Regions from separate parts of the Lysinibacillus sp. FSL L8-0312 genome, predicted to be linked through region 1. Evidence: riboswitches for the same ligand, from Rfam matches in the RefSeq annotation. Region 1 holds a riboswitch; the other holds the start of a gene.
What was found. Region 1 has a riboswitch for preQ1 ahead of MHI22_RS18885 (QueT transporter family protein). Riboswitches for the same ligand answer to the same signal wherever they lie in the genome.
Positions count from the first base shown of each region.

Region 2: linked by a shared signal. The riboswitch ahead of queF (preQ(1) synthase) and the one ahead of MHI22_RS18885 (QueT transporter family protein) in region 1 are both predicted to bind preQ1.

Region 1 is NZ_JBBOOV010000001.1:3,736,612-3,752,736, reverse strand. It holds gene ilvA (threonine ammonia-lyase IlvA) at 1-705, shown strand, start outside; gene MHI22_RS18900 (ABC transporter ATP-binding protein) at 1,217-2,011, opposite strand; gene MHI22_RS18895 (ABC transporter permease) at 2,004-3,032, opposite strand; gene MHI22_RS18890 (ABC transporter substrate-binding protein) at 3,117-4,139, opposite strand; PreQ1 riboswitch class I at 4,460-4,504, shown strand; gene MHI22_RS18885 (QueT transporter family protein) at 4,511-4,993, shown strand; T-box leader at 5,065-5,264, shown strand; gene trpB (tryptophan synthase subunit beta) at 5,323-6,486, shown strand; gene MHI22_RS18875 (L-threonine 3-dehydrogenase) at 6,715-7,668, opposite strand; gene MHI22_RS18870 (methyl-accepting chemotaxis protein) at 8,020-9,690, opposite strand; gene MHI22_RS18865 (N-acetylglucosamine kinase) at 10,191-11,171, opposite strand; gene MHI22_RS18860 (hypothetical protein) at 11,184-11,309, opposite strand; gene MHI22_RS18855 (aspartate aminotransferase family protein) at 11,373-12,725, opposite strand; gene MHI22_RS18850 (CoA-acylating methylmalonate-semialdehyde dehydrogenase) at 12,747-14,276, opposite strand; gene MHI22_RS18845 (amino acid permease) at 14,300-15,712, opposite strand; gene MHI22_RS18840 (PucR family transcriptional regulator) at 15,936-16,125, shown strand, end outside.
Region 2 is NZ_JBBOOV010000001.1:3,146,450-3,162,574, forward strand. It holds gene MHI22_RS15935 (chitobiase/beta-hexosaminidase C-terminal domain-containing protein) at 1-1,922, opposite strand, end outside; gene MHI22_RS15940 (S-layer homology domain-containing protein) at 1,999-3,831, opposite strand; gene MHI22_RS15945 (MBL fold metallo-hydrolase) at 4,440-5,252, opposite strand; gene MHI22_RS15950 (MFS transporter) at 5,607-6,797, shown strand; gene MHI22_RS15955 (VUT family protein) at 6,954-7,493, opposite strand; gene queE (7-carboxy-7-deazaguanine synthase QueE) at 7,535-8,263, opposite strand; gene queD (6-carboxytetrahydropterin synthase QueD) at 8,256-8,729, opposite strand; gene queC (7-cyano-7-deazaguanine synthase QueC) at 8,733-9,392, opposite strand; gene queF (preQ(1) synthase) at 9,512-10,012, opposite strand; PreQ1 riboswitch class I at 10,140-10,186, opposite strand; gene MHI22_RS15980 (DUF6414 family protein) at 10,376-11,257, opposite strand; gene MHI22_RS15985 (BstXI family restriction endonuclease) at 12,307-13,449, shown strand; gene MHI22_RS15990 (restriction endonuclease subunit S) at 13,495-14,634, opposite strand; gene MHI22_RS15995 (type I restriction-modification system subunit M) at 14,631-16,125, opposite strand, start outside.

The DNA.
Region 1 (16,125 bases):
ATTGGTGGTGGCGGCTTAATGTCTGGCGTTTCTGCCTACGTTAAAAACCTCTCCCCTTCTACTAAAATTATTGGCGTAGAGCCCGCTGGTGCTGGCAGTATGAAAGCTGCTTTTGCTGAAGGGGGCGCTGTGGCTCTTAATTGGATTGATAAATTCGTCGATGGCGCTGCCGTAAAATGCGTCGGCCATCACACTTATGATGTTTGTCGCCGCTATTTAGACGACATTATTCTTGTACCAGAAGGCAAAGTTTGTACAACGATTTTAGATCTATATAATAAACATGCCATTATTGCCGAGCCTGCTGGGGCACTATCAGTGGCAGCTCTTGATTTTTATAAAGAAGAAATTAAAGGGAAATCAGTCGTGGTCATTATTAGCGGTGGTAATAATGATATTGGACGGATGCAGGAGATTAAAGAAAAGTCGCTTATTCACGAAGGCTTACTTTACTACTTCATCGTCAGCTTCCCTCAGCGCGCAGGGGCATTACGTCAATTCCTCACAAGCGTTGTAGGACCTAACGACGATATTACTACCTTTGAATACACAAAGAAAAACAATAAAGAAAGTGGTCCTGCCCTCGTTGGTATTGAGCTTGGCGATCAAGCGGATTATGAAGGGCTGCTTGCACGAATGGATGAATTCGGCTTCAAATACAAAGAAGTAAACAACGACATTCAACTATTTGGCTTACTCGTTTAAAATGAAGAGTCTCACTTCTCAGCAAGTGAGACTTTTTTATTGTGATAAAGTTTATCAATCGTTTTTATTACCCTAAATAAAAAACATTCAAACTAGTGCATGAGCGTTATATATATTGTTGAAAAAAATAATATCACCTGCGGAAAGTGACATTCTGGCAATGCGAGGGGTTAATCTCCGTTCCGCCAGCTTCCGATAGCCCCGCTTCACTCGCTCCAGCTTCTCCTATATGACGCTAAATCCCCTAGGAGTGACGCTGGCTCCACTCCAATCAACTATTCTGCAAATGTGTCTTTTCATTTTCTTTCATACTAACAGTAGTGAACCCCTTTGCTCAATTTATGGGTTGGAGTGGAAGGCTACTTGACTCCCGTGGGATAGATCGGCATTCCCCCCACAGGAAATCAAGTAGCCTGCAACGGACATTCATTTTCACCATTGACAAAAATGCTATTGATGGATTTTTTAACACTATAAAAAATGCCCATACAAGTGTATGAGCGTTTTGTCATTAACCTAATAAAGCGCGGTCTGAATTCATTTTTTCCCCACGAATGCGTTCAAATTCGGCCATTAAATCTGGGATCGTTAATTCATGCTTACGGTCTTCAGCAACCTCTAAAATAATTTGGCCTTTGTCCATCATAATAAGACGATTCCCTAAATCCAAAGCTTGTTGCATATTGTGCGTTACCATTAATGTCGTTAACTGATCTTTTTCAACTAAATACTTCGTAATACGGGTAATTAATTCTGCACGTGATGGATCAAGTGCAGCCGTATGCTCATCCAGCAATAAAATAGAGGGCTTTGTGAAAGTAGCCATTAACAGTGACAATGCTTGCCGTTCCCCACCTGAAAGTAAGCCTACTTTTGCAGAAAGCCGATCTTCCAGATTTAAACCAAGCATTTCTAATGATTCTTTGAACAAGGTACGACGCTTTTTGTCCACACCGATGTGCAGTCCTCTACCCTTATTTCGTGAATAGGCCAGTGCTAAGTTTTCTTCAATTGTCATCGTAGGAGCTGTTCCCGCCATTGGGTCTTGGAACACACGACCAATGTATTGAGAGCGTTTATATTCAGGCAAATTCGTGACATCATTACCATCAATAGAAACTGTGCCAAAATCAGGTGTTAAGGCGCCTGAAATCATATTCATCATCGTTGATTTCCCTGCACCGTTACTACCAATGATTGTCACAAAATCACCTGGCTTTAAGTGTAGATTAATCTCTGCTAGTGCAATTTTTTCATCTGGTGTTCCTTCATTAAACACCTTATTAATACCATGTAATTTAAGCAAGACCTTTTCCTCCTTGCTCTACTGTTTTTACTCGTGACAGCTCTGCAGCACGCTTCGCCTTACGTTTACGTTCCTTACTCTTATTGATAAATTGTGGTAAGATCAGCGCCAAAATAACGATGATAGCCGTAATTAATTTCATATCTCCTGAATCAAGGAAATCTACACGTAATGCTAATGCTAAAATAATACGGTAAATGATAGCTCCTGCAATGACTGCAAAAGTTGTACGGATAATGGTCTTTGTCCCAAAAATGGCTTCACCAATAATAACCGATGCAAGACCGATGACAATCATACCAATCCCCATACTAACATCGGAGAACTTCGAATATTGTGCGATTAAAGCTCCAGAAAATGCGACAAGCGCATTGGAAAGTCCAAGCCCTAAAATGATAAGTGTATCTGTATTTGCAGAGAAGCTACGAATCATTCGTTTATTATCACCAGTTGCTCGGATAGCTAGCCCGACCTCAGTCTTCAAGAACCAGTCTGCTATTAACTTAATTAAAATCGTGATGATTAATACGACTATCAGCACACTCCATGTATTTGGTACATGCTGAAAGCCCATGCCTTTTAATAGGTTATTGAGAGCAGCATCGATCCCTAAATCACTCCAAAATGCTTGAAACTTTGAAAAAATCGTTTCTGAGTTTAATAGTGGAATATTCGGGCGACCTATCGTATTTTCTGCAGTTAACCCCATGATGCGCAGGTTAATCGAGTATAACGCAATCATCATTAAAATCCCTGATAATAGTGGATTAATCTTTCCTTTCGTGTGAAGAATTCCTGTCATACATCCAGCAATAAATCCAGCAACAATTGCCACTAAAGTCGCTAAGATTGGGGAGTAGCCAAGCAAAACCATTGTTGCTGCAGTTGCCGCCCCTGTTACAAAGCTTCCATCAACCGTTAAATCCGGAAAATCTAACACCCGAAACGTTAAATATACACCAAGTGCCATAATTGCATAGATGATTCCTTGCTCCACTGCGCCAAATAATGCTAAAAACATCGTTGAATCATCTCCTAAATCTTTTTATTATTTCTACTGCTTATAAATGAAGATAAAGCGGGGATAGTTCTCCCCCGCTTCCATTTATTTTTCTAGAAGTTCTGCACCCCAAGAATCTTTTATTTCAATTCCTAAATCATCCGCTACTTTTTTATTGATTAATAGTTTCAGATTTTGCGGATATTGTGCTGGCGTCTCGGCAGGTGTTGCTTCACCTTTTAAAATTTTCACAGCCATTTGACCAGCCTCATAACCAATATCGAAATATTCAAAACCATAAGCAGCTAAACCGCCTCGTGCAACAGAGTCTAGCTCTCCCACAACAAGTGGTAATTCATTTGTATTGGCAACATCAATAACAGACTCTAAAGCAGAAACTACTGTATTATCAGTAATAATATAGAAAGCCTCTACCTTACCAATTAGTGATTCTGTTGCTTGTTTTACATCTGCCGAAGTAGATGCTGACGCTTCTACTACTGTTAAGCCTTGTTCATCCATCACCTTTTTCACTTCTTTAACTTGTGCAACAGAGTTTTGCTCACCAGCATTGTAGACCATCCCTACTTTTTTGGCGCCAAGCTCTTTTAGGAATGCGACTGTTTTAGAAATCGTTTCAGGATGTAAATCAATTGTTCCTGTAACATTTTTTCCTGGCTTCTCCATTGATTCGATTAACTGTGCACCAACAGCATCTGTGACAGATGTGAAGATAATTGGAATATCACTTGTGGCTGTTGCCGCTGCTTGTGCAGAAGGTGTGGAGTTAGCAAAAATTAAATCTACGTTTGCACTTACTAGATTGTTAGCAATCGTTGTGTTAAGACTGTTATCTCCTTGTGCAATTTGTGGATCGTAGTCAACTTTTAAGCCAGCATCTTCAATTGCCTTTTTAAAGCCTTCCGTTGCTGCGTTTAATGATGGATGCTCTACAATTTGAGTAATCCCGATTTTATATGTTTTATCCTCTGTATTCCCGCTCTCACTTGCATTGTTTGATTCATTCCCTTTTGAATCTGTTGAACTAGATCCGCCACTACCGCAAGCAGCAAGTAGTAACACTAATCCAAAAAGAAGGAATGAAAGCTTTTTTACACTGTTCTTCACAAATAATCCCCCCGATTATACTCTCAATATCTATCACACTTTATCCAAACAAAGTGTGAATGTATCGCTATATTATCGTTATTATCAAGCTCCGTCAACAACATTATGAATGTTCTGACTTTTAAAACTGACGAAACATTTTAGTTTTTCATTCAATTTGCCGCTTTAAACCGCTAAACTACGCTATTTTAGTTAATTGCTTTCTTTTTAAAAAATAGTAAAAAATATTTATGACAATTTTACGAAGTGTGTCATATAGACAAAAAGTCTGACATTTGACTTCTGCTAGATATCTATAATAAAATATTATCTTGTGTGAAAGCACCGTGGTTCGTAACCATCCCACGCAAAAAAACTAAGGAGAAATGAATATGAAGATAAAATTTTTAGCAGCAAGTGGTATTATTGCAGCGCTATATATTGCGGTGACAATGCTTGTTGCACCGTTTGGTTTTACAGAGGTACAATTCCGTGTATCTGAAATGTTTAACCATTTGGTTGCCTTTAACCCACGCTTTGCCGTAGGGATCATTATTGGTGTATTGATCTCTAATCTATTTTCACCACTTGGCATTTACGATTTAGTGTTTGGTGTTGGTCATTCGATGATTACACTTGGACTGTTCATTTTAATCTGTAAATATGTCAAAAATATTTGGGCACGTTTAATTATTAATACATTATTATTTACTTGCACAATGTTTATTATTGCCTTCGAGTTGAATTTGGCCTTAGAACTACCATTCTTCTGGACTTGGCTAACAGTGGCGGCAGGTGAATTTGTTGTGTTAGCTGTTGGTGCACCGATTATGTATGCACTCAATAAACGCCTTCACTTTCATCATTTGATTTAACAGACGAGTCTTTTTAGATTCGTCTTTTTTTCTTGACACTATTCTGAAAATAAACTACAATTCTTTCTAATATAAATGCAAGGAAGAAGAGTAGTAGCAAGCATGGTTACTTTCAGAGAGCTGGTGAATGGTGCAAACCAGTAGTAGATACTTGTGAATGGACTTCAGAGCAGCCTTATTAAATGTAAGGCCGATTCACTCCCCGTTATCGGAGTAAGAAAGCGCGCAAAAATTGCGAATGAAGGTGGCACCACGGTTACTCGTCCTTTTTAAGAGGATTAGAGTGGCTTTTTTTTATGGAAAAATTAGCATAGAGGAGTCGAGTAAAGATGAGTAAAGTAGTAGAGAAAAAAGGTTATTTCGGAGAATTTGGCGGAAGCTTTGTTCCAAAGGAGCTTCAAAATGTCTTAACTATTCTAGATGAGCATTTCCAAAAGTTTAAAGATGATGAAGAATTTAAAAAAGAATTGGATTACTATTTCCGTGAGTATGTTGGTCGTAAATCCCCACTTTATTTTGCAGAAAATTTAACAAAGCAATTGGGTGGCGCAAAAATTTATTTAAAACGTGAAGATCTTAACCATACAGGCTCACATAAAATTAATAATGTATTGGGACAGATTTTACTAGCCAAACGTATGAGGGCAAATCGCGTTATTGCCGAAACAGGTGCAGGTCAACATGGTGTAGCAACTGCGACTGCTTGTGCCATGTTTGGAATGGATTGCACTATTTATATGGGCTTAGAGGATACAAAACGTCAAGCATTGAACGTGTTTCGCATGGAGCTTCTTGGCGCGAAAGTAGTAGCTGTTGATAAAGGGCAAGGACGTTTAAAGGATGCAGTTGATGAAGCATTCGCTGACTTAGTCGAAAACTATGAAACAACGTTTTACTTATTAGGTTCAGCAGTTGGGCCACATCCCTTCCCATCAATGGTTAAACACTTCCAATCTGTGATTAGTCGCGAAAGTCGTGAACAGATTTTAGAAAAAGAAGGAAAGCTACCAGCAGCGATCCTTGCCTGTGTTGGCGGTGGCAGTAATGCCATTGGAGCATTTGCAGACTACATTGCAGATGAACAGGTTCGTCTTATTGGAATAGAGCCAGATCAAGCTGCTACATTAAACGAAGGTTCGCCCGGAGAGCTACATGGCTTCAAATGCTTAGTATTACAGGATGCAGACGGCAATCCACTACCAACCTATTCAATAGCTGCTGGTTTAGATTACCCTGGAGCAGGTCCAGAACATAGTCATTTAAAAACAATTGGCCGTGCTGAGTATGTGACTGTGACAAACAAAGAAGTCCTTGAGGCATTTCAAGTACTTTCGAAGGTTGAAGGGATTATTCCTGCCCTTGAGAGCTCACATGCGGTCGCACATGCTCTAAAATTAGCACCAACTTTATCATCTGAAGAAAGCATTATTATTAATATCTCAGGTCGTGGTGATAAAGACGTGGAACAGGTTTTCCACATGTTAACTAAATAATTCAATAAAAGAGCAACTTCCATAAAAGGAAATCGCTCTTTTAACTATATCAATGATCTAGGTATATTTCGGCAATACTATCACAAAGCTTAGCTTTTAGGAACTGTCAATATTCAGAACACTAATATATTTCAGTTACGTAATTTAATCTATGTATGCCAACAATTCTCTTTTACAGACACATAAAAAAACGGATGTAGACTAATTCTACATCCGTTCCTTTAACGATTAGGAAATTGCCTTTTTATGCAGTTTCATTTTTAGTTTTTCTAACATATCTATCGTCATTTTGGCTAAATCATACTCTGCTTTGAAGCCCCACTCTTTTTGAGCTGCGTCAATATTTAAAGAGTTTGGCCAGCTGTCTGCAATCGCTTGACGCACTGGATCAACCTGATAATCCATTGTGAAATTTGGTAAATGCTTCTTGATTTCAGCTGCGATTTGTGATGGTTCAAAGCTCATCGCTGTAATATTAAAGGCATTGCGATGAACGAGCTTACTACCATCTGCCTCCATTAAATCTACAATAGCTTGTAAGGCATCTGGCATGTACATCATATCCATAAACGTACCTTCCTGAATATAAGATGTGTACTTACCTTGCTCAATTGCTTCATAGAAAATTTCTACTGCATAATCAGTTGTACCACCACCTGGAGGTGTTACATAAGAAATTAATCCAGGGAAACGTACACCACGTGTATCAACACCAAAACGATTGAAGTAATAATCGCATAATAATTCACCCGCTACCTTATTTACACCATACATAGTTGTTGGACGTTGCAAAGTATCCTGCGGTGTATCTTCCTTCGGTGTAGATGGACCAAATGCTCCAATTGAACTTGGCGTGAAAAATTGCATATTTAACTCACGAGAAACTTCCAATGCATTCATTAAACCACCCATATTTAAATTCCAAGCTAACAATGGATTTCTTTCAGCTGTGGCTGATAGTAATGCTGCTAAATGCATCATCGTATCTGCACCAAAGTCCTTTGCTAAATCGTGCATTCTTTGTCCATCTGTCACGTCCAATATTTCAAATGGGCCCTTAGTATGTTCAAGCTTTCTAATGTCTGTAGCAAGTATATTGTCCTCTCCATAAATACCACGAAGTTTTTCTACAAGCTCAGAACCAATTTGACCAAGTGCCCCAGTAACAATAATCTTTTTCATTTCTCAAAACCTCCACATATGAACAATTGTACTTGCTGAAAGTACAAATATATATTGATAAACATTGATTTAATAACACTTTCAATGAAACTCATTATAATGTGTTCGTTTTGAAAATACAACAATTATATTAATAATATTCATTAAAAGGAACATATAATCCCTTACTTCCAGTATATGAGCACTCAAAAAATATTGTGCTACAAAAATATACAAAATACAATTGTACACCTCAAAAATACAAAAAATTAAATCTTTCATAAACTAGTTTTGTAACCACGCAAAAAAAGAACCTTCTTTGCTAATTTCCGCAAAAAAGACTCCTTTTCAACATTATTCTTTAATATTAAATTAGATTGAAAAACGTTTAACAGCAATTTGCAAAACTTTTGATACTTTGCGCAATTCTTTAATGTAATTATGGAATTGTTGTTGAGCTGTTAATTGATCTGCTGTTAATGTAGCAACATGCTTAGTGGATACAGCATTCGTATCCGATATAGCTGTTAACATAACCGCATCCTCACTCACCTTTTGGGTGTGAGTGGCTATCTCTTGAACTGTAGCAGATACTTCCATCATATAAGGCTTGATTGTATGTACTTTTTCTAAAATTTGATCAAAACTTGTCGCTGTTTGTCCTGTTACGGCAACACCTTTTTCAGTAGCCAACAACACGCCCTCCATCATTTGTACTGCATAGCTCGAATCTAAATGGATGTTTTGTACAATGGATGTAATCGTTTGTGTTGATTGGACTGTTTGTTCCGCAAGCTTCCGCACCTCATTGGCTACAACTGCAAACCCCTTTCCATGTTCTCCTGCTCTTGCTGCTTCAATGGATGCGTTTAACGCTAGTAAGTTGGTTTGTGCTGTTATTTTTTCTATGACCTCAATCATTTGATCGATTGATGAGGCACGCTCAACCAAGTTAAAGATAGCTGTATTCGATTTTTCTACGGCCTGCTTAATCACTTGCATTTGCATTAAATTAGCCTGTACAATTTCAGTTCCACTCTCAGCATCTCTTGCTGTTTGATGCGCAAAGCTTTCCACGACCTGCACTTTTTCTAAAATGACTTGTACATCATTTAAAACTTCCTCTAAAGAAGCAGTATTGGAAGCCAATTTACTAGTAGAAGCAGCCGTTGAATCTGAAATAGATTGTACATCTTTTGCTATTTTTAACGTTGTTGTTGATGATTGCTCTGAGGATCCTTGCAATTTACCTGTCATTTCTTCTACTTCATAGGCGCTGTCCGTTACAGTATGGAGTAGGTGTTTTACCTCTGTGACCATTTGATTGTAAGACAGTACTACCTCACCAAGCTCATCATGGGCAACATAACTTGCATTCGCAGTGAAATCGCCTTGTTCTGCTCGTTTTAATAATGATTTCAATTGACGTGTTGGTACATTGACTGCCTTAGTTGCGATAAATCCTATCAGAATGACAAGCAACACCACTGCTAAGCATACGCCACCTAGTAACCAATAACCAAATTGCACATCTTGTTGATAATACTTCTGTTGATCCTTCGCTTTTTCAACCAAATAATTTTGTGTTTCTTCTAATAATGTATGGCTTTCCTGACTTATTGGTAGAAATGTCAGCGAATAGAACTGCTCTAGCTCACCTTGGTTCAATTGCTTATAACTCTCAATCAATTCTCCTTGTTTCTTCAGCAAGGATTTAAATTTTTTAATTTGATGACTCATTTTTTTATCAATTTCTTGGCTATCCAATTGCTTTAAAGGCTGTGCCATCTCTTTTAAAATAACCGTCATTTCTTGATAGTCACCCTGAGCATCTACGATAAAATCTAATTGACGCTGTGATTCTTCTAGCTCATTCAGCCAACCGATTGGGACAAGTCCCTGTGTGTAACTCTCACTTGCATGCCACGACATCTTCCTTAAATAATCCACACTAAATACACCCAGCAATACATTCGATAATACACAAACAATCATGAGTACAAGTAACTTGTCCTTCACCTTTATGAAACGGAAAAAATGCATGATCCTTGGCTCCTCCTCCAACTCTTACCAATAATGATAGTATGAAGATATAAAGCCAGTGTTATGTTTTTGTAAAGATTGCAAGAAGAATTAAGAATTTATGCCCATTATCTAGTTTTATATAGGTAATTTACCACACAAATAACTCCCTACCATTGATCCTTAATTATACTATTTCTGCCACCGTAACCTTCCATGCATTCCAAACGTTTATCGTATTAATAAAGAATGGAGGTATTATATTTGTCTCAACTCAAGAGGTTGGATGTAAGTTTAATAGTTCATTTTCTTCTACTAGGTGGGATTAGCTGTCTTTTTGTCCACTCCAGTAGTGTAAATTAAGCTCCTTCATCATCAATATTATCGAACATCATGCTTATGGGAATTGTTATGACTATTCATAAGTCTTATAAAGGTAATATGTTTAAAGTAGAGGACTAACAAAATGCAAGTAGAGAAAAGACCTTCCTATTCTCTACTTGCTAAATTAAAAGGGGGGATTAATTAGTTAAAAACTCCTTAATACTAGCATTATATTGATCGATAAATATTTTCGCTTCATTATTAGGTAGTTTTAATGCGGCTAATGCGGCACCGCCAACTGGTAGGCTATAAGCACCCATAAAGTCATACTGATTGCTATTATTTTTATCAATGGAGGCTAATTTTTCAATAAATAACGTCAATTCATTAAAAACTCCACCAGCTAGCACGACTTTGACACGCGTATCTGAAAACGGATTTTTTTTGTAACAAGCATCTATACTTTGATAAAAAACATGGCACACTTGATCCAGAATCGTGTTCGCTACAGCATCACCTCTTTTAGCGCAATCAATGGCAATCTTACTTAAAGGAGAGATTGTATCTCTCGGATGTCCTTTTCCATAAACAATTTCAATTATTTGTGGAATGGATTGTAATTGAAAATAATTTAATACTGCGGATGTGAGGCTCGTTTCTGGCCCTCTTTTATCAAATGCTTTAAACACCGCTTTTAATGTGCGAATACCAATATCATAGCCACTGCCTTCATCATCAAAAATATAGCCCCATCCTGCCGTACGCTCAACTCTGCCAGACGAATCTATACTTAATGTAATTGCACCTGTACCAGAAATCTGTACAATGCCAGACTGACCTAATGTACCAGCATACAGCGCGTTCAACCCATCATTCGACAGTGATAATTGACAGCCTTCAGGTAATAGCGAGGTTAGTAATGTGTGGGTAATCTCCTCATTATTATTTTCCGTTACGCCAGATAGTCCCGCATGGCACTTCGTAATTTGATGAAAATCATAAGGTTGTTGTCTTTTTAAATCATTTATTAGTTCTGTTATCGTCTGCGTAAATTGCTCTAAGCTCATAGATGTGGGATTACTTTTACCTGTTTCTGCTAGTGCTATAACTTGCCCACGAAATGTTGAGATTGTCGCAATTGTTTTTGTTCCACCACCGTCAATTGCCAAAACATACAAGTACCTTCACCTCTATACGATTTTAATTGTAGAAACAATTTCTCCTACTTCCTGCCCTGCGTCATTACGCACAAATGAAGGAGACAAGGCTTTAATACGCTCAATCGTTTCTTGATTTGTATACTGAATTTGTTCCATCTAGTTGACATCTACCACCCACCGCTAATTACTCCAAGGCTTTTAGAACCATATCAATATTCTTTACAGCTTATTTACACTATCCACAACCACATCGAGTATACGATCAAGATCTTCTTGTACAATATTAAGTGGTGGTGATAGCGTTAAGACATTATTAAACCCTGCAACAGTTGCTCCATTTTTTCCAATGATAACCCCTTGTTCTTTACATTTGGCAATGACAGCATTCACCTTCTCCACTGGTAAAGGTTCTTTCGAGACTTTATCTGCAACTAATTCAATCCCAATTAATAAACCTTTGCCACGCACATCTCCTACATTTGGATGATGCTGCAATTGTTGCTGCAATGTTTGTAGTGTTGCAGCGCCAATTTCCTTGGAACGCTCAAACAACGCTTCTTGCTCAAGAATTTCAATATTTTTTAATGCAACTGCACATGCCACAGGAGAGCCTCCAAATGTATTCACATGGCGGAAATAGCTGTATGCATCTGAGCCCTTAAACGCCTCATAAATTTCACGCTTCACGGCTGTTGCTGATAATGGTAAATAGGCACTTGTAATTCCTTTAGCCATCGTAATTATATCTGGCTTAACACCGTAGTTCATAAATCCAAAAGGCTTACCTGTTCGACCAAAGCCACAAATAACCTCATCCACAATCAGTAAAGCACCATGCCTTTTACACACTTCCTCAATGCCTTTTAAATAATTCTCTGGAGGCATAATGACACCGCCACCTGTAATAATAGGCTCTAAGATCATAGCCGCAATTGTGTCACTCAGTTCCCATGTCATCGTTTTATCTACAGCCTTTACACTCGCTAAATCCAATGGCGCAATAGCATCGCTTTCATGCTCACGATATTGATCAGGTGGTGCGACATGGATAAAACCTGGAGATAGTGGCTCGTATTTATATTTGCGCTCCGCCTGCCCCGTTGCCGCTAAAGCCCCAAAGGAGTTACCATGATAAGCACGGTAGCGTGAGACAATTTTATAGCGTGAGCTTTGTCCTTTTTGCTGATGGTATTGCCGAGCAATTTTAAAGGCTGTTTCATTCGCCTCTGATCCACTATTGGAGAAGAAAATAACGTAATCTCCACCAAGTAGTTCATTTAGCTTCTCAGCTAATTCCACTGCAGGCAAATGACCCTGAGATAATGGTGCATAAGCATTTTTCATCATTTGCTCATGTGCCGCATCTGCTAACTCTTTCCGTCCATAGCCAACATTGACACACCAAAGCCCTGCCATTGCATCAATATATTCCACACCATCTGTATCCATAATTCTTGCACCATCAGACCTTTCTACTACATATGTGGCTTGCGGATTATATGGTTTCATAGAATGCCAAACATATTGCTCATCCTTGGATAATACATCACTTTTAAGATTTGTCTGTGTCATCATCAAACACCCCTCACTATATTAGTTTTTCGCATCATTATTACTTGGGAACGCAAAGGAACTTGTTGTATCCTCCGTTTCATCTGGCCAGCGCTCAGAAATCGTTTTGGCCTTTGTAAAGAACCTTGCCTGATCTGGGCCAAACATATGCCCTTCACCAAACTTAGAACGTTTCCATCCACCAAAGTTATGATAGCCAACAGGGATTGGTATAGGTACGTTCACACCTACCATGCCGACTTCTATTTCCTCTTGGAATTTCCGTGCTGCTGCTCCACTGCTTGTAAACATGGTTACCCCATTGCCAAGCTCATGGTTATTGATTAAATCTATTGCCTCTTGTAATGAGTCCACCCCTACAACAATACGTGCTGGACCAAAGACCTCTTCTTTAAAGATCTTCATTTCCGATGTGACATTATTAAGGAGGGTTGGGCCAAGATAAAAGCCATTTGACGTTTCACATACTTTCGGATTTCTTCCGTCAATCACAAGATTTGCCCCTTCAGTGACTGCCTCATCGATAGAACGAATAATCGTTCCTTTCGACTCTTTAGTGATGACTGGTCCGAAATCGACGTCTTTTTCTGTATAGGGTCCAACCTTTAGTTGAGAGATTTTATTTTTTAATAGTTCCGTAAACCGTTGTTCGGTATCTTTGCCTACAACAAGTGCACCTGAAATCGCCATACAGCGCTGTGATGCTGCACCATACGCTGCTCCTAAAAAGGCATTCGCCGTTTGTTCTAGGTTGGCATCTGGCATCACAATCATAAAGTTCTTCCCACCACCAAATGCCGCAACACGTTTATTGTGCTTTGTTCCTGTTTGATAAATATATTCAGCAACAGGTGTTGAGCCAACAAATGAGATAGCTTGAATCTCTTTATTTTCTAATAGTTCATTGACAGCCTCTTTATCTCCATTGACAACAGTCCAAATGCCATCTGGTAAACCTGCCTCTTTCCATAATTGACTTATATAGAGAGCGGACATCGGTACGCGCTCTGATGGCTTTAATATAACGGCATTTCCTACTGCCACAGCCATGCTTGTAATCGCAAGCGGTACCATAACAGGGAAATTAAATGGTGCGATAGTTGCCACTACGCCGAGTGGTGATTTGGCAGAAAAGGCATTTATATTACCACCTACATTGACTGAGTACTCTCCTTTTAGCATTTGCGGTGCACTGATCGCCATATCAACGGATTCAATACCACGAACGATTTCACCTTTTGCATCGTCCTTTGTTTTACCACTTTCCTGACAAATCACATCGATAAGCTCTTCCTGTTTTTCTACTAACAACTGACGGAATCGATGTAACACTTCTACCCGTTTACCAATTGATCGTTTTTTCCATGCTGGAAAGGCTTCTTTTGCAAGCTGAATAGCATGCTTTACCTCATCTCTTGAAGCAAGTGGTACTGTTGCAATAACCTCTCCTGTTGATGGATTATAAACCTCTGAAAATCGGCCACTTGTACCAGCTACCTCTTCCCCTTGGATAAAATGTGTGAGCGTTTTCATTTCTTGCTGAACTGTCATAATTAGACCACTCCTTTATCGTATTATTGTTCAAAATCGAATTCTTCTTTGCTAAAAATAGAACTTGATTCATCGGGTTGTTTAATCGTTTTTTTCTTTTGAGTAAGTACATAGAAAATCATCACAATAGCGACGACAACGCATGTAAATAAAATTTGTGAGCGCATAGACTCTATAAAGAACATCGCCATTAATAAAGCTGTTGTAGCGAGTATTGTGAAATACGTTAAATAAGGGAAAAACCACATCTTCACCTTTAATAGCTCTAAATTTTCTTGTTCAATCTTGCGTCGCATTCTTAATTGTGAAAAGGCAATGATTAAATAAAGTATTAAAGTAATCGCACTACAAGAGCTCAGTAAAAACATAAAAACTTTATCTGGTGAAACATAATTCATAATAACTGCAATATACGAGAAAAATGTTGCTGCTAAAATGGCATTGACAGGTGCACCCTTTTTGTTTAATTTTAAAAATGCTTTTGGCGCTTCTCCCTTTTCTGCTAAAGAAAATACCATGCGTGATGTTGCATAAAGTGCTGAATTTAAACACGATAGCACCGCTGTTAACACAACAAAATTCATAATTTGTGCGGCAGCAGGAATTCCAATATAATCGAGTACCGCTACATAAGGACTTGTTAAAATATCGGAGGAATGCCAAGGCAATAGCGTTACTACAACCGCTATAGAGCCCACATAGAAAATTAAAATCCGCCAAGTAATGGAATTGGTAGCTTTCGTTACAGCAGCTAATGGTTCATCTGATTCACCAGCAGCAATGGCCACAATTTCTGTTCCCATGAAGGAGAAAATAACAATGACGACACCCATTAGAACAGCACCAAAACCATTAGGTAAAAAACCACCTTGCCCGACTAGATTGGTCATACCTACAGCATTAAAGTTTGGGGCGATGCCAAAAATAATGAAGGCACCAAGACCAAGGAAAACCACTATACTTGCAACCTTAATAAGAGAGAACCAATACTCAAACTCACCAAATGCTTTGACAGAAAGAACATTCGTTAAAGTAAGTGCTACGGTTAGTAACAAACTTAATAGCCATAAAGGCATCCCGTCATACCAATATTGAATAATGGCTGCCGCTGCTGTTGCTTCTAGTGCAATCGCAATGACCCAGAAAAACCAGTACAGCCATCCAATCATAAAACCTGCCCACGGGCCAATGGCTTCATGCGCATAATGTGCAAATGAGCCACTCGTTGGATTAACAGCTGCCATTTCGCCTAGCATACGCATAACTAAAATAACGATAATTCCTGCAAATATATACGATAAAATGGCTCCTGGACCAGCTAAATTAATAACTGAACCACTCCCCATAAATAGGCCAGCACCGATTACTCCTGCAATAGCAATCATCGTCATATGCCGCTTCTTTAACCCTCTTTGTAAATGCGTTTGTTGCTCCATATCTGTCACCCCTTTTAGTAGATTGCTTGATCGCTTACAAAAATTTTACATGTTTCATAACGTTGAAGTAATAGACAAACTGTAAAATTATATACTTTTGTTTTAAACATAATGTAAAATAGACTAAATATTCTTAAAATACCATATCCACGAATTTATAAGAAAATATAAATCATCAGACAGAAAAAAATATACAATGCATACAACTAAGGGAGGGGCTAAATTGAGTCCGTTTCAACTTAAAGTACTAGATGTTTTGGAAAATAAGTATTTTCATAAGGCAGAGGTTGTGGCAGGTCATGAAGGATTATCAAGGATTATCAAATGGGTACATGTTCTTGAAATCGTACAGGTTGATCATTTTTTAGTTGGTGAGGAGTTAGTATTAACAACAGGAATTAGTCTCCAGCATA
Region 2 (16,125 bases), 590 kb from region 1:
GATTTTACGCCATCGAACGTCGGCCCATTTTCTTGCATAATAAAGCTAGTTGAATTGATAACGAATGTAACAATTCCCTCTACATCATTTACTGTTAAATCGACATATGGTGATTTATGGCTTGCCCCTTGAATATCGCTAATTTTTGCATTTTTAGTATCAATAATTTCATAAACAAATGTAGCAATCGCACTGTTCGTTAAACCTTCTTTCACCGCAATCGCTTTAATCGTCATTGGTTTATTAACAAGAATTTCTCCTGTATACTTTGTACTGGCTGTAGTTGGTGTTGAGCCATCCACTGTGTAATAAATGGTTGCACCTTCTGTCATTGTAGAAAGTGAGACTTTCGTGCCCGCTGTTACGCCCCCAACGTGAGATGCTTTGATATCCTGAACCTTTGTTACATCTTCAATAATGCGTATCGGAAGCAGTTGGTGGTTTGTATATTGACCAATAATTCCTGTAATTTCCCCATACGTTTTTCCACTCACTAAACCTGAGTCACGTGTTTTATCGTAAATAGCAAATGTACCTACATCATCTGTTCCGGTAAAGTTTTGACCTGAACCAGTAATGGCAACATTTTTAATCGTTACTAATTTCGATTCATTATCCTCTGCAACCTCAATACTTTTAATAATGTGTGGCTCTGGTATTGTAGAAGGAATAGGCTTGCCAACAAGCGAAATATTCGTTAATTGCTTTAGTCCGCTATATTCAGCTACTTGACCTTGCACCGTCACCCGATCACCGATATTAGCAGTAAGACTATCTACAGGATAAATGGCTATCGCCGCACCATCTTCATCTTGAATGTGCGCTGTAGCAGTTTCTAATTTTGCTGTTACAATACCTGATACGATGACAGTTTGTCCGATTTCTTTATGACGAGCTTCCGTAATTGAAATAGTGGATGGCGCATCTTTAACTGTAAAATTTAAGGATGTAATTACGCTATCGTTTAAGCCAGTTGCTGTAGCAAATGCTTTGATCGTCATTGCTTCATTGACAACAATGCCAGCTGCCGCATCATAAACCATACTAGCTGTAGACGGTTCAGAACCATCTATCGTGTAATAGATTGTTGCATTTGGCGTATCTGTAGACAATGTTACTTTTGTTCCTGCATAGACTTCGCCTGTTGCTGGAACAGCTTTAATATTTGCTACTTGTGTTGGCTCATAATTTAATACTAATTGGAAGCTTTTCGAGCTTAACGTTTTTAATTGATAAGTTCCGTTAAAAATTGAAGCAATCCCTGTCACGGTAATCACATCATTGTTATTGAACCCATCTGCTTCAAATTGAGAGAACTGATAGCCTGTACGGTTATCATGGCGAATTAACAGCTCGTTATATGCTGCATCGACTGCTTTAAATTCAAATGTACCAGACGTACCAGATGGCTTTAAATCTTTAATCTTCATATTTTCAAGTGTAATTAATTCACCTTGCATACTGTCATCAATCGGTAGATTCACTGTTTGTGGCGCTGGTGCTGTCCCAGTTGAAATTCGTTCAATTATCGGTGAATTAAATTGAACCTCTCCGCTATATAAACTCGTTTTCCCTGTGATTTTGACAATATCTCCAACAGCTAAGCTCCCTGCTTCTGGAGAACTGGAGAAAACATATACTCCTGCTGAATCATCCTGTACATAGAAGGCCTTACTTCCCCAGCTACCAGGTGTTGTCGTAACCGTCCCTTGAATTTGGACTGTGCGGTCCGTTCCAACCGCTGCACGAGCTTCAGCAATTGTTAATTCAGAAGTTGGATCCAATTGACTGACCGATTCCCCCACTCCAATAGCTTCTGTCGTTTCCGCCTTTGCAATTGTTAAGTAAGGCAAAATCATAGAAATTACAAGTAAAAATGATAAAGCTATCTTGGAAACGACATTACATTCATATTTCTTCATTCGTTTAGCTCCTTATGATTTTTTATCTATACAATCAACTTTTTCCCTATCTTACAAAGGAATTTACTAGAAGTTATTATTCAATTATTGTGTTCCCTTCAACGGTTAACCCATCTAAACTGATATTCACATTTGGTGCAGCAATGATTAAATCCCCTGCAATAGTACCAGTACTACCAGATGGCATTAAAGAGTACCTCCCTGAAGCTGTAGGTGCTGTTAGCGTTACATTCCCATTCAAGGTTTGACCATTCAAATCAATCATTACTAAATCTGTTAGCGTTACATCTGCAGTCATTGGAGCTGTTAACCTAATCAAGTCTCCTGCTTTAGCTTTATTTAATGCTTGTTTTAATTCCTCCGCATTCTTTACATTAAATTCACTCACTTTTTCTGGTGGAATAACCGGATCGGGTGCCACATTTCCTCCACCTGTATTTGGAACCCCTGTACTTGGCGAAGAACCTCCAATAATGGCTTTAATTTGGGAAGCAACCGAGGCATAGTTTGTTATAATTTTTGTTACCGTTGAACCTGCTGGAATCGACAAGTCATTTATTAGTAAACCTGAACCGATTGTAATTCGAGCATCAGCGTTTAGAACCGTTAAATATTTCACTAAACCAATAGCATTCAATTCTAACTCCACTGCCGTAGGAAGCAACAATCGTTCAAACTTTACATTCCCAGTCATATTCAGTTTTGCCGTAGATTCAATTGTTACCTTCGTTGCTGATCCATCAATATTTATAGCAGCAATGGGAGCTGCTATGATAATTTCAGGAATCACCGTGTCCGTCACAATCGAAATATTTTGACGCTTGACTTGTACTTTTTCTGTGTGCGAATTTTTGATTTTCAATACAAGTGTACTTTGACCATCTATTGCATCAGCTATAATTAAATCGCCAGTAATTGTAGTACCATCAAATTCCATTTTCCTCTTAACATTTGAGGTAATGGTTACATTTCCTGTAACTGATACATTTTTAACAGTCACACCATCTGCGTTAATTGTTATCGAATCGAGCGTTGCATTTGTATTGAATACAACGCCCATCTCTGCTGAACCTGCCTTATTTAAAACAACGTTATTTACTTTTGTTATAATCCCATTTTCAATAGTTGCTGTAATTTTTGCTCCTGTTAGTGCGGTTTTATTTTTAGTTGTAAAAATTGACTTTACTGAATCACCAAATAAATAAGTTTTACCATTAATAGCAATTTCATTCGCTGTATATTTTTCAACTTTAAACGTTACACTTTGAGAAGGTTGAGTAGTCGGATTACTAACAGCTTCTGAACGAGTAATAAATGCAGCCAGTTGTCCTCGTGTTACATTGGAAGAACCATCAAATAATGTAGCTGTCTTACCAGTCGTTACGTTGTTTTCATATAAAGCAGCAATCGCTTCTTTATAATCTGCACGCACATCAGTGAACGGTAATGAATTCGTATTTGAAGCTTTTAAATTAAAAGCGTTCGCTAAAATTTTTGCTACATGGTTACGTTGAATAAATTCATCCTGACGGAATGTTCCATCCTCATAACCATTAATAATCCCCTTTTCCTTTAATGCAGCAATTGCACCAAAATATACATGATTAGTAGGAATATCTTTAAAGTTTGGATTGCTAACATTCGATGTATCCAGTCCTAATACACCCGCAATAATTTTAGCAGCTTGTCCACGTGTTACGTTTTGCTCAGATTTAAATGTCCCATCTTGGAACCCATTAATAATGCCACGATCATTTAAATTTTTAATCTCGTCATAAAATGGATGCGTTCGTTGTACATCCTTGAAACTACTAGCTTCAGATGCAATCGGTGCTACTACTACCGCTGAAGCCGTTAATGCCATTGCTGTTATTGCTTTTAAATACTTCGATTTTCCCCATTTACGCATACTTAGAGTAATACCTCCCATTCCTATTTAATAAGGATGATTTTGAATCCAATCAATACAATTAATTGTAATTATTAAACATTGCCAAAATATTGTTTAACATAGTAATTTTAACAGAAAAATAATAAATATATTGTTATTTAATATTAATATTCTAAATTTTTTGTAAAATGTTTATATTAAACTTTTACAATATTATTTAGAATAGTAGTTTTATAATAAAACCTCATTTTCTGTAATTACATTTTCACATGAACTAAAGGGCAATTGTGCCCCTCACCTCTATTAGACATTGAAAGGCCCGACACAAAAGTAAAACCTCTATAACTTTTGTACGGGAGGGCTGAAATAACCGAGGAGTTGGCACATTTGCCTGAACGTAGATAATACTCTTACCTTAAAGTTAACCTCAATGTCATATCCTTAATAGGAAAAAAGCCAGTGAGTATCCATCTCGCACTGACCTAAAAAAAGGAGACAAATAAAAACACCTTTCGTTGAAAAACGGGTATTAAATACAAAACATTCAACGTGGAGGTGTTTTTTCTATGGGTACTAAACCAATCTCCTTTTTGTTTTACTTGTAATACATCTCAAAAGATTATTGACTACAGATTCTCTTCTGAACATTCTTTATTGACCATCTTTTTATTGTCAGTATGAATGCTTTTCATTCCTTCAAAAAACGAATACTCTTCCCTTAAACATTTCTCTAACTCTTCGTTATCCTGCGGAAGCTGTGCTAAGTAATGTTTAGAAAAATGAATCCTATTTTGGATTTCTTGTTGGTTCTGTGTTGTCGTTCCGTGTCCTGGTATATGGGTTGTTATTTGATGATGCAGTAAAATATCTTCAGCTTTACGAATAGTATTGACATAGTCTTTATAACTGCTAAAAATGAAAGGAAACTCAATATCTGACAAGTAATCTCCCGAAAGAAATAGCCCATACGGCTCTATCACTGTAAATAAACCATCATTCGTATGACCAGGTGCTTGATAAAATGTCATAGTTATCGAATCTAACTCTAATGTTTGCCCATCCTCTGAAACGACAATATCTACTGTTGGATATACAGGAGAATAGCTCCTCTGTATATAATAGCTTTGATCAAATTGTTTGATTTTTTGAATGCTTTTTGCTTTGTTCGGGTTTTTATCAAATTGTTTAGATGCAATTACCTTTGCTCCTGGAAAGGCCCCTGAACCAATAATATGGTCAAAATCGCTATGAGTGTAAATAATATATAGTTGCTTATCACCTTTCATGTTGTTTATGTAAGCCTGAATTTCTCCAATTTCGCTAGGTAACCAATTAGGATCTGTCATAATTATCGCTTCATTCGTTTGAATGATAGCCGAAGTAGTCATATACAATGCACTTTGAAAAACAGTAATATTATCTTTTTGGAATTGAATCATCATGAACCTTCCTTTTCCCCTTTTAAAAGGGAGCATCTTTAAGTGAGTATTTTAGATTTTGAACAGGAATTTCTTATTTATAGAGTTCGAGCAAAATCAGTAAATTCCTTCTTTAAGGAAAAGTGGAAGGTACTAGGAATTATTTTTTATGTACATATTTAATACAAAAGCATCTTTATTGATATCCTTTAGGATTAGCAACAGAATGTGATTTCTCTGTAGTTTTGTCGATTTTGAGAATCCATTCATTCCGATTTAATCTAGAAAGATTTTTTCTCGCTAAAATATTTTATGATATGATGTTTAGGTTGTTTATCTACTACACATTTATATTCATCTTAGAAAGAGGTATCTATGCACAACTCACAATTATCCAAGCGACATTGGTTACTCATTTTAACACTTACGTTATTGACATTTGTACTAGGGACAAGCGAATTTGTTATAGTCGGAATCTTAACTGATATTTCCTCAAGCCTTCAAATGACTAATGCAAAAGCAGGCACACTTGTTTCTGCATTTGCCATTACATTTGCTATTGCCACACCACTAGTGATGTCAGCAACAAGTCATTTTCCAAAGCGTAAATGGATGTTGTTTTTGATCCTTTCTTTCATCGTCCTCAATGCTTTTTGCGTCATTTCAACGAGCTACATCATGCTGCTTGTACTTCGTATTATGACAGCGATTGTAACAGGAGTATTAATCTCTCTAGCCATGATTGTTGCAAGCGAAACCATGCCGATAAACAAACGCGGACTTGCTATATCATTCGTTTTTGGTGGTTTCACACTAGCAAATGTCGTAGGAGTACCAATTGGTATTGTAATCGCAGGCTGGTATGGTTGGAATGCCACTTTCATGTTAACAACCTTTCTAGGTGGTTTGGCGTTTTTGGCATCCTTTTTTGTCTTACCTAATCAACTCAGCCAAGTACGTAGTTCGATACGGGATCAGTTTTCTTTAATGATCAAGCCGCGTATTTTAATGGCCTTTTTCATTCCTGCTCTAGGATTTGGGGCAACTTACGCTGTCTTTACGTACCTTGTTCCTATTTTGAAGGGAATGGGAGCACCAAATAATTCTATTAGTCTAATCTTATTTGGTTATGGGTTTATTTCGATTTTCAGCAATATCCTCGCCAGTAAAATTGCCAGTCATAATGCTATCGGTCGCCTTCGCTTTGTTTTTCTTGTGCAGGCTATTGTTCTGACAAGTTTATTTTGGACTACAAATCATTTTATTTTAGGGCTGGTCAATATTGGCTTAATGTCATTAATGGCTATCCTCTTAACAACATCTACTCAGCTTTATTTAATAGACCTCGCTGAAATTTACCAACCCAGTGCGAAAGGATTGGCTGCTTCACTTATGCCTGTAGCAAGTAACGTAGGTATCGCTTTTGGTTCTGCATTAGGTGGAATTGTTTATCATCAGGGAAATTTAATGAATGTTACATGGGTCGGTGGGATTGTTGCCGTCTGTGCAAGTTTGCTAACTTTTCTTAGTCACCATTTAGATCAAAAACTAGAGAAATCAGCATAAAAATGATAGAAACAATTGAAAATGCAATAAGACCTTTAAAATTAAACTAGGCAGATTCGCATTATAAAACGAATCTGCCTGTTTTACTTATAGCTCTGTCTCGTCAAAATGAACGGCATCTCTTGTGGAATATGCCTAATCAATGTTTTCAACGAGTTATCCTGTAATTAGATGTTTTTCTTTCATTGTACCAACTTGATTTAAAATCATTGCGCCAAACATTTGAATAATTGTCTTCACAATAATTTGTCCGAAAATGGCGGATGGTACGGCTTCCCAAGGTAATATATTAGCTCCAAGTGGACTCAAGCCGATTACTACGAAAATTGCAGAATCCAAAAATCCTCCAACAAGACCACTGTAGAACACACGCCAAGCCATTGGTAATTTTAATCGAGTATAGATTTCTGTATCAGCTGTTTCAGCGACAACAAATGATAGTGCTGACGCTACCACAATCAAAAGTGTATCCCCCAGTAGGAATGACACTACTGCTGATAAAATTAAAGCTGTAATAATAAATAAATACGTCTTTGCTCTACCATATTTATTTTGTACAAGGTCCCGAAAAATAAAGGTTGCCCCAATTAAAAACGTCCCCATTGGAACAATAAACATACCAAAGTGCAATGGTGCAAATGCTGCCGTTACTACATTAGCGATGACAATAGATAATAAATAAAACAATATTCTCATACTACTACTCCTCAATTTAAAAACATTTTTGTAATGGGACACTATACGCCTCTTTTATTTCCCCAAACAAGGGCATGTAACTGTGGTAGTACTTTAACATCTCTTAATTCTTCATCCTTCATCACTCTATCAATCAATGCATGATATTTATCCAATAAATGCATAATTAATTGTGAATTGTCAGTTGTCATGAGATCATCATTACCGACTTGAAGATAAAAAGGAATCATTGGATATCGATGGTGAATTTGTTTAGCATAATCGTAATCCTCTTGATTAAAAACGACTATTTTGAGAGATATATGGTGATTACTGTTTTGATTTTTAAGCTTTTCGAAGATATATGAGAGCACCGAATAGTCTGTGGTCATTCCAGAACTAGGTGGCTTTGGAGAAATGGTCAGTTCATCAATCTCATGCATCCATTTTTGCCACCTACTTCCCTGTGTTTCCACCCCAATTTTTATGTTGTTTTCTTTTAAAATGGCAATGAGCTCAGCTAAATGTGGATTGAGTGCAGGATTGCCGCCTGAAACCGTGACAAATGAGAAGCCATTGCCTCCAAGACGTTTCAACTCAGTCCAAATCTCTTCCGCTGTCATTTGGACAATCAGATGCTTTCCACTGCCATCCCAAGTAAACGATGAATCACACCAAGAACAGGAATAATCACAACCTGCAGTTCTCACAAACATTGTCTTCTGGCCAACTACCATCCCTTCACCTTGAATCGTCGGTCCAAAAATCTCGATAACAGGTACCTTACTCACCTTCCATCCACTCCCGTCTCGCTTCTGCATAGCTTGTCGGAGTTTCATATAACCTAATAAACTCTACACATGCACCGTTATAGCTTGGTTCATCAAGCAATGCCTCTGCCAACTTTTCATAAATCCAAACTACCATGTTTTCTGCTGTCGTATTCATGGGTGGAAGCGTTTCATTTAAATAACGATGATCCAAATGAATCTCTATTTTTTGTTTCCATATTTTTTTTATATCGCCAAAATCAATCATCAAACCGCGTTCATCTGTGTAGCCACTCAATCCCAATACTACACGATAGGTATGACCATGTAGGTTTTTACATTTTCCCTCATAATGATGTAAATGATGAGCAGCATCAAAGGTAAATTCTTTGCTTACAAGAACACGCTTTGCATGATAGTTCAATTGATCTCTTTGAATATCCTCATCTATTTTTTGGAGCTTATCGACGATTTTAAAATCTAACATCCCTTAAGACTCCTTCCTATAACGCAAATACTCATCAAGCCCTTTTTTTCGCAGTTTACATGCTGGGCATTCACCGCAACCATCCGCTATAACACCGTTATAGCAAGTCAACGTTCTTTCTCGAACAAATTCCAATGCCCCAAAACGATCAGCAAGCTCCCATGTCTGTGCCTTATTCAGCCACATCAACGGTGTATCAATAACAAAAGAATCATCCATCGATAAATTTAACGTTACATTCAAGGATTTAATAAAAACATCTCGGCAATCCGGATATCCGCTAAAATCTGTTTCACAAACGCCAGTCACGATATGCTTCGCTCCTACTTGACTCGCTAAAACACCTGCAAACGAAAGAAAGAGAAGATTTCGACCAGGGACAAAAGTCGATGGAAGCTCACCATTATTTCCGTCTTCTACTGTAATATCTTGTCGTGTCAAAGCATTTGGAGCAAGTTGGTTTAGGAGTGACATATCAAGAATATGATGCTTGATTCCAAGTTCACTCGCTATCTCTTTTGCACATTCAATTTCAAGACGATGCCTTTGACCATAATCAAAAGTGACTGCCTCAACCTCTTCAAAACGTTCCTTTGCCCAAAACAAACAAGTTGTACTGTCCTGACCTCCACTAAATACAACAATTGCTTTTTCCTGCTTCATCTATAAAACTCCTTTATATCGAAAAAACAGCACTCTAAGAAAAAGTGCTGCTTTCTTCTTAGTTTTTTTAAGAGGGTAGCTAAAAACCTCTTTCTTGATGGAACTATTTAATTCTCCATTTATCGATTATCAATTTTTTCTGGATTAAGGTCGTGGTTCATTAAACGATAATTGGCGATTTCTTCGTATTTTGTTCCTGGCTTCCCATAGTTACACCATGGATCGATCGAGATACCTCCACGTGGCGTAAATTTCCCCCAAACCTCGATATATCGAGGATCAAGCAATGCAATTAAGTCATTCATAATGATATTAACGCAATCTTCATGGAAATCACCGTGATTTCTAAAACTGAATAAATACAATTTTAGTGATTTACTTTCAACAATTTTTTTATCTGGGATATACGAGATGTACATCGTTGCAAAATCAGGCTGATTTGTAAGCGGGCATAAACTAGTGAACTCTGGACAATTAAATTTAACGAAATAATCTCGATTGGCATGCAGATTATCTACTGCCTCCAATACCTCAGGTGCATAATCATAGGAATACTTTGTACCTTGATTACCTAATAGGGTTAAATCCTTTAATCCTTCTTCATGACTTCGGCCAGACATAAAAAAACCTCCTTGTAAAATGTTTCCCAACACTTTTCAAGAGAGGCATCACCAAGCATTCTATTTAAAACATAAGTAAACACATAAAAAAAAGCCACGTCCAATATGGACATGGCATTATTGTCATGTTTCCATAGTTTTTTATAGAGGGTATCCGCTATGAACCTCTCCCGTTCTAGTCCGGGCATTCTTTTCTTCAATATCGTACAAAAAATAATACAGCACGTCAAATGGATTTTTTCAAAATTTTACTATATGCAATGTGGTTTGAAAGCATTACTAAAGAATTGATTCAAAGGGTTTAGAACCATTATTTACATTACCTTTAGTGGAGCTATATGGAACTTTTGTCAAATTTATAGATTATGAATAAATTGCTATTGGAATTACTAGTATTGCAGGTTTTGAGATTCTTGAAACAATGTTAGGAAAATCAAGTTGTTCATCTAATCCAGTGTTCATAGATTGAAGAAGGCTATCTAAAGCTTGTTGTTGGAATAATTTAAATGCTGTATTTCTAAATAAATTAATTTCATCTTGATCATTAGTAACAACCTTCACAACTTTTCCAAAAACAGTATAATTTCCATCAATGATTTCATTAGTATTTTTATGAATGAAATAATTTAAATAAACAGGAAGAACTGCTTTTAATGATTCTTCTTCATTAATAGTGCAAATTAAATCCATGTTATCATTTTCCATTAAACTATTTCTCATGCTTTTTACTTGTTTTAATATCTCTTGATTTCCATCCTTTTTGTTACTTTTTTTGGCAGGTTGAAACGTCATTGCTAAGACCATCATTTGTTCAATTGATTCTAAAAGGGCAATCAACGGGTTTTTTTCCAATTTACTATTAAATCTGACAAAACTCCCTGATGCTAAATTATCTAAATTTCCTTGCTCTTCAATATCGTTAATTAATTGATTTTCTTCTAAATATGAAAGTAATTTTGCGAATAAAGACGTTGGCGTGTGTACTTTTTCCTCACTTGAATTCTTTTCTTCCAACGATTTTTTCTCTACACCCATTGCTGCTTTAATTTTTGTTTTTATCCCGTATAAACCAAATCCAGCCTCTCCATTAATGCTGCTATTAGTATTTTTTCCATCAGTGTTCGTGACATTTAAATTTGTTACTTGTGCAAATCCATCTTCAATAACTGCCAATAAATCAAATACTACATTTTGATTTAAGTACGTTGTAACTGGAAATACACTACCTTTAGATTCTTTATTCACTATATACCCCCTATTTTTTCTTTTCCTCTAAACAAACAGGAACGTTTGTTCCTATTTTACATCATGGGGAACTCTTTTGCAAATTAATTGGTTATTTCATTCTCTTTCTGAAGTGCTATTTTTTTCACTTTCTTTCAACTAAGTCCTTTTCAATTTTCTGTGTCTCTGTTTCTCTATATCCATTTATATGCTCTAGCTTCTGTTCATTCAAATTTCAGTAGAGTATTCAGATGTAAATTTCATTCTACTTCTTAATATCCACCTATATTTTATCTAAAGCATTAAAGCGCTAAAGTACACAAGTGGGCGTGTGGGGCTTTATCACCTTAAAGCGACTTATAGTTTCATATTTCCACATAGATTTAGAACGAGGCGTGGGAAATACAGTAATCCTTAACAGCACGATCACACATAAAAATGCACATAAAAATCTTTAACTACTAAGTGCCGTTATCTATCTTTTTCCTTTCGAAGGAACCTGGTAATTTAAAGACAAACTCAATCCCTAGTTTCAAATGGTTAAGGGCTTTTTAAACAAGGAATTTGCCATTTTATATCTTCCCCAGCTAAACTACCATAATTATTACGTCAAAAGCCCCTTAGGTGGTTTCTGGAAGTTTAGCAACCAGTTATCACCTAAGGGGCTTTATAGCCATTGGGGATTTGCTTATTTTTCATTTCGTCATCGTATGTGACTTCGGTCTTTATAATACCTTTAAGTGTTTTCATTATTTCATGCTCCTTTTAAGAAACTTCTTCATTTTGGTTCGATACAACCATAAATATTAAGTCCACGATCGACTTCTCCTAAATATTGTTGAAAAATATCGTATTTGTCTTAAGGGCTACGTACTCTATGTGCTTATAGGGTATGCTTGTTTCTTCAACTAATTTTACCGATACGATTTTTATTCGTTTTGCTGAAATCATACTCGTATCCCTCCTTAATATTCTAAAATATAATATATATTTAAATTATTTTTAGATACCAATAGTCAATGATATTTATTTACATTTGAAGTAAAATATACATAGAGGTGATTTTATTGTTGTATTTATGTACACATGAAAACTGCAGATTACCAGTTGGACATAAAGGAAAACATAATCCATATCCAACTTCTGCATGGGAAGAAAAGTTTCACAAGAAAGATAAAGATAAAGTTAGCAAAGCTGGATATGCTACACCTAGAGGTGGGGATAAAGGAGCTTATCAAAACCACGTCTATCGAAATAATAAAGTAATAATACCCTTTGAGAGAATTAATTCAGTTAATTTAGATAATTACTCAGATGGCTATATAATTAGAATTTTTCCAAATCAATATTTTGAAGAAGATGGGGAAATTAAAGAAATCTTTAAAAACTCTTATTCAAATATTGTTATTGGCGACAATGCATTTGTTTTATATAGAACCCATAGCATGTTGGAAAAATACCCACCCTTGGATCACTGGGAAATCAGAGACATATATACTTCTGAAGGGGCTCCAGCGAAAAAAAGGTCTAAAACTGTTATTGAAAAAGGGCATTATGTTTTACGACTATCGTCTATTAGTAATAATAAAAAAGTAGTTAATGGTGCTCCTCAAGGTATTTTTGCTCCTGAATACGCTACCCAAGAAACCAATTATTTATGCAAGGCATTTTTAGCATGGCTAATTATTATTTCCAAAGATAGTCCTTATGATAAAGCTGATTTTGAATGGCTAGAGGCTATTTTGATAGAAAATAATTTATTAGATGCTACTTACCTTCATGAATCCGGAATAATACAAGATTCTGTTACTTCATGTCCTCTTTGTTTAGATAAAATTTACTATACTGAGTTACATGAGATGCTATCCTTTGAAGGTGCTTCTTCCCTTGCTAATTCTCAAGAACAAGTTGAAGGCTCTACAAGATCCACTAAAGTGAATTTATTCCATATGATTCCCTTAGTGTATGAGACTTTAGAACATAAACCTAAACAAATTTCCTGGGGGCACGCTATTTGTAACACAAAATTAGGTCAAAGACGTTGCCTTTCCTTAAAAGAAATAAAAAATAATGGGATGGAGATTCATTTAATAGGAGAAGCAGGCAAACCTGAATTATTTGGCTGGGTTGATAATACTCGTACATTTATGCGGACTAGAAATGGAGAAGCTTGGGTAAATATCACTGAACCTATCTCTGACGCTGAAGAATAAACAAATACCAAACTCAATAAAGCTATTGAGTTTGGTATTTTAATATTAGACTATTAACTTTTTTATAAGTAAATCCTTCAACTCTTTTAATTGAGCATTTTGTAATGCAATATTTTCAACCTTTTCAAATATTGGATTCATCCAATTAATAAATTCATTAAACTCTACCGGAATCATTATCGGTATTTTTTTGAAGTCTTTTTTATTAATCTCTTTAAATGTGCTTCCATTTGAAATAGAAATAAACTTCCATTTGTTGGTTTTTGCCCAAAAATACAAATATGATAAAGGTACTTTAGAATTTGCTACGATATTTATAAAACCTTGATTTGTAGTAGCTTCTTCAAGATTAATTCCTATTTCTCCTATAGTTGCCCTACTCGTTATCATTAAACTTTTAACTGGTATAATTTTTGCTGAACTATTATCTAGCCCATACTTCGTTATTTTACGACTAGAATTAATTAAAAATATACCTTCATCTCTTGAAACATCTGTTGGCGTATACCATAGGATATCACCATTAATCCAATACTCTTGTACTTGAGTGTTAGGAGTACCCCCACCTAGTATATCCACTACATTTCCAATTTCAAACTCTTGTGTTTGTTTTGTTTGAATATACATTTGGTAATAATTTTCCCCCATTGAAATAAGGTCTTTTTTTATCTTATTATTTATTTCCAAAAGTTTATCAATATTATTCAATTTATTAATTATTTCTTCTTGCTCTTCAATAGAAGGTAATAATATTTCTAAGTTCTTTGCTGCTGTTAAAGATAGTTCCTTAAATGTTGTACCATTAGCAAAAGTTTCAATATAATCTTTTTTGGATTTCAAGAAATAATATAAATAATCTGGTTTAATTATTTTTTCATTGCATACAAAACATTTAAAGCCTTGGTTTGTTGTCAATTCATTAGCTGCTATCGCTACGTAACCTATTGGAGCCCTTGATGACAATAAGACTGTATCCTTAGGGAGCACTTTCAAAGTTGTTTCTTTTAGTGCTTTTTCTGTAACACTTCTTTCACCTTTAACAATATACTTTGAAGTGTAATTTGATAAGTCCTTTGGTGTTATCCAGGAAATACTACCATCTTTATAATAATCTTCATTCTTAGTAGAAGGCGTTATTCCACTATAAATTGATGCTATTTCACTCAACTTATAAATTTTTCTCATAAATAATCACCTAAATTTTTTATAATTAAACCACTTAGTTTATCTGCATCAGCAAATTTTTTTTCAAGATCCTTAGCCAACCTAGAAATTTCTCCTTCATAATCTTTAACTGAAAGGTTTTCTTCAGGAACACCAACATATAAACTAGGAATTAATTTATAATCATTATTTATAACTTCTTCATTAGAGACGATCTTAAACAAACCTACTTCTAATAATTCCTTGTTATCCTCTTTAAAGGTTTTATATATTTCACTAATTTTACTTATCTCTTCATCTTTTAAAACTTTATGTTTCTTACTAACAAACTCACCTAAACTTGAGACGTCTAAAAATAAGATTTCGTTATTTCTTATTCTAGTATTCTTATCACCTTTTCTAGATTTACTAATGAATATTAATGCACTTGGAATCGCTGTCCCAAAAAACATTTTGTCTGGAAGTTGTACGACACAATCTATCAGTTCGTTTTCTATTAAATACTTCCTAACTTCTTTATCTGAACTTTGACTACTTGTCAATGCACCATTTGCAATTACAAATCCTGCTGTTCCATTTTCGTTCAAATGATATAAAATATGTTGGATCCACATATAATTTGCGTTATTTTTATTAACGCCTCCAATTAAACGTGGATCATTTTCTGAAATATATTCAGCTCCCCAATCTTTCATATTAAAAGGAGGATTTGTAATAATATAATCTGCTTTTAAATTTGGGAATAAATCGTTTAATAATGTATCTCCTTGCTGAATATCCGGATATATACCATGTAAAATACTATTCATTTTTGCCAAATTAATTGTTAAAGAATTTTGTTCTTGACCAAAATACTTTATTTTTTTATCTTTATACATATGAGATTGAATAAACATTCCACCTGTTCCGCATGCCGGATCATAAACTGAACCTTCAATTGGTTCCAACATCGAGACTAGTAGTCTCACTATTGGTGATGGAGTAAAAAATTCTCCACCTCTGTTTCCTTCAGTAGAAGCAAAATTGCCGATAAAATACTCATAAATTCTACCTAATGAATCAATAGTATTCTCTTCTAAGTTATTAAATTTTTCATGCGAGAATAATAAAATTAAATCTGATATTACATCACTTGGAATATTTGAATTAACATATATTTTAGGAAGCACTCCTTTTAATTTCTCATGTTCCTTTTCTAATAACTCCATGGCATTATCAATTTTATCTTTTATTATGTCGGTTTTAACAAACGATTTTAGATATTCCCATCTTGCCTCAAGTGGGACATAAAAAACATCTACTTCCGCATATTTCTCTTTCTCTTCTAATATTAAATCATTTTCTGGGTACTCTTCACGAATTTGTTTTACGCGTAACTCATATTTAAGTGTCAAATGTCTTAAAAAAACCATTGGTAACACATAATACTTATATTCAGCTGGGGCTATTTTTCCTCTTAATTTATTTGCTACAGTAAATAATTCTGTTTCAATTTCCAAATCTTTCTTTAAC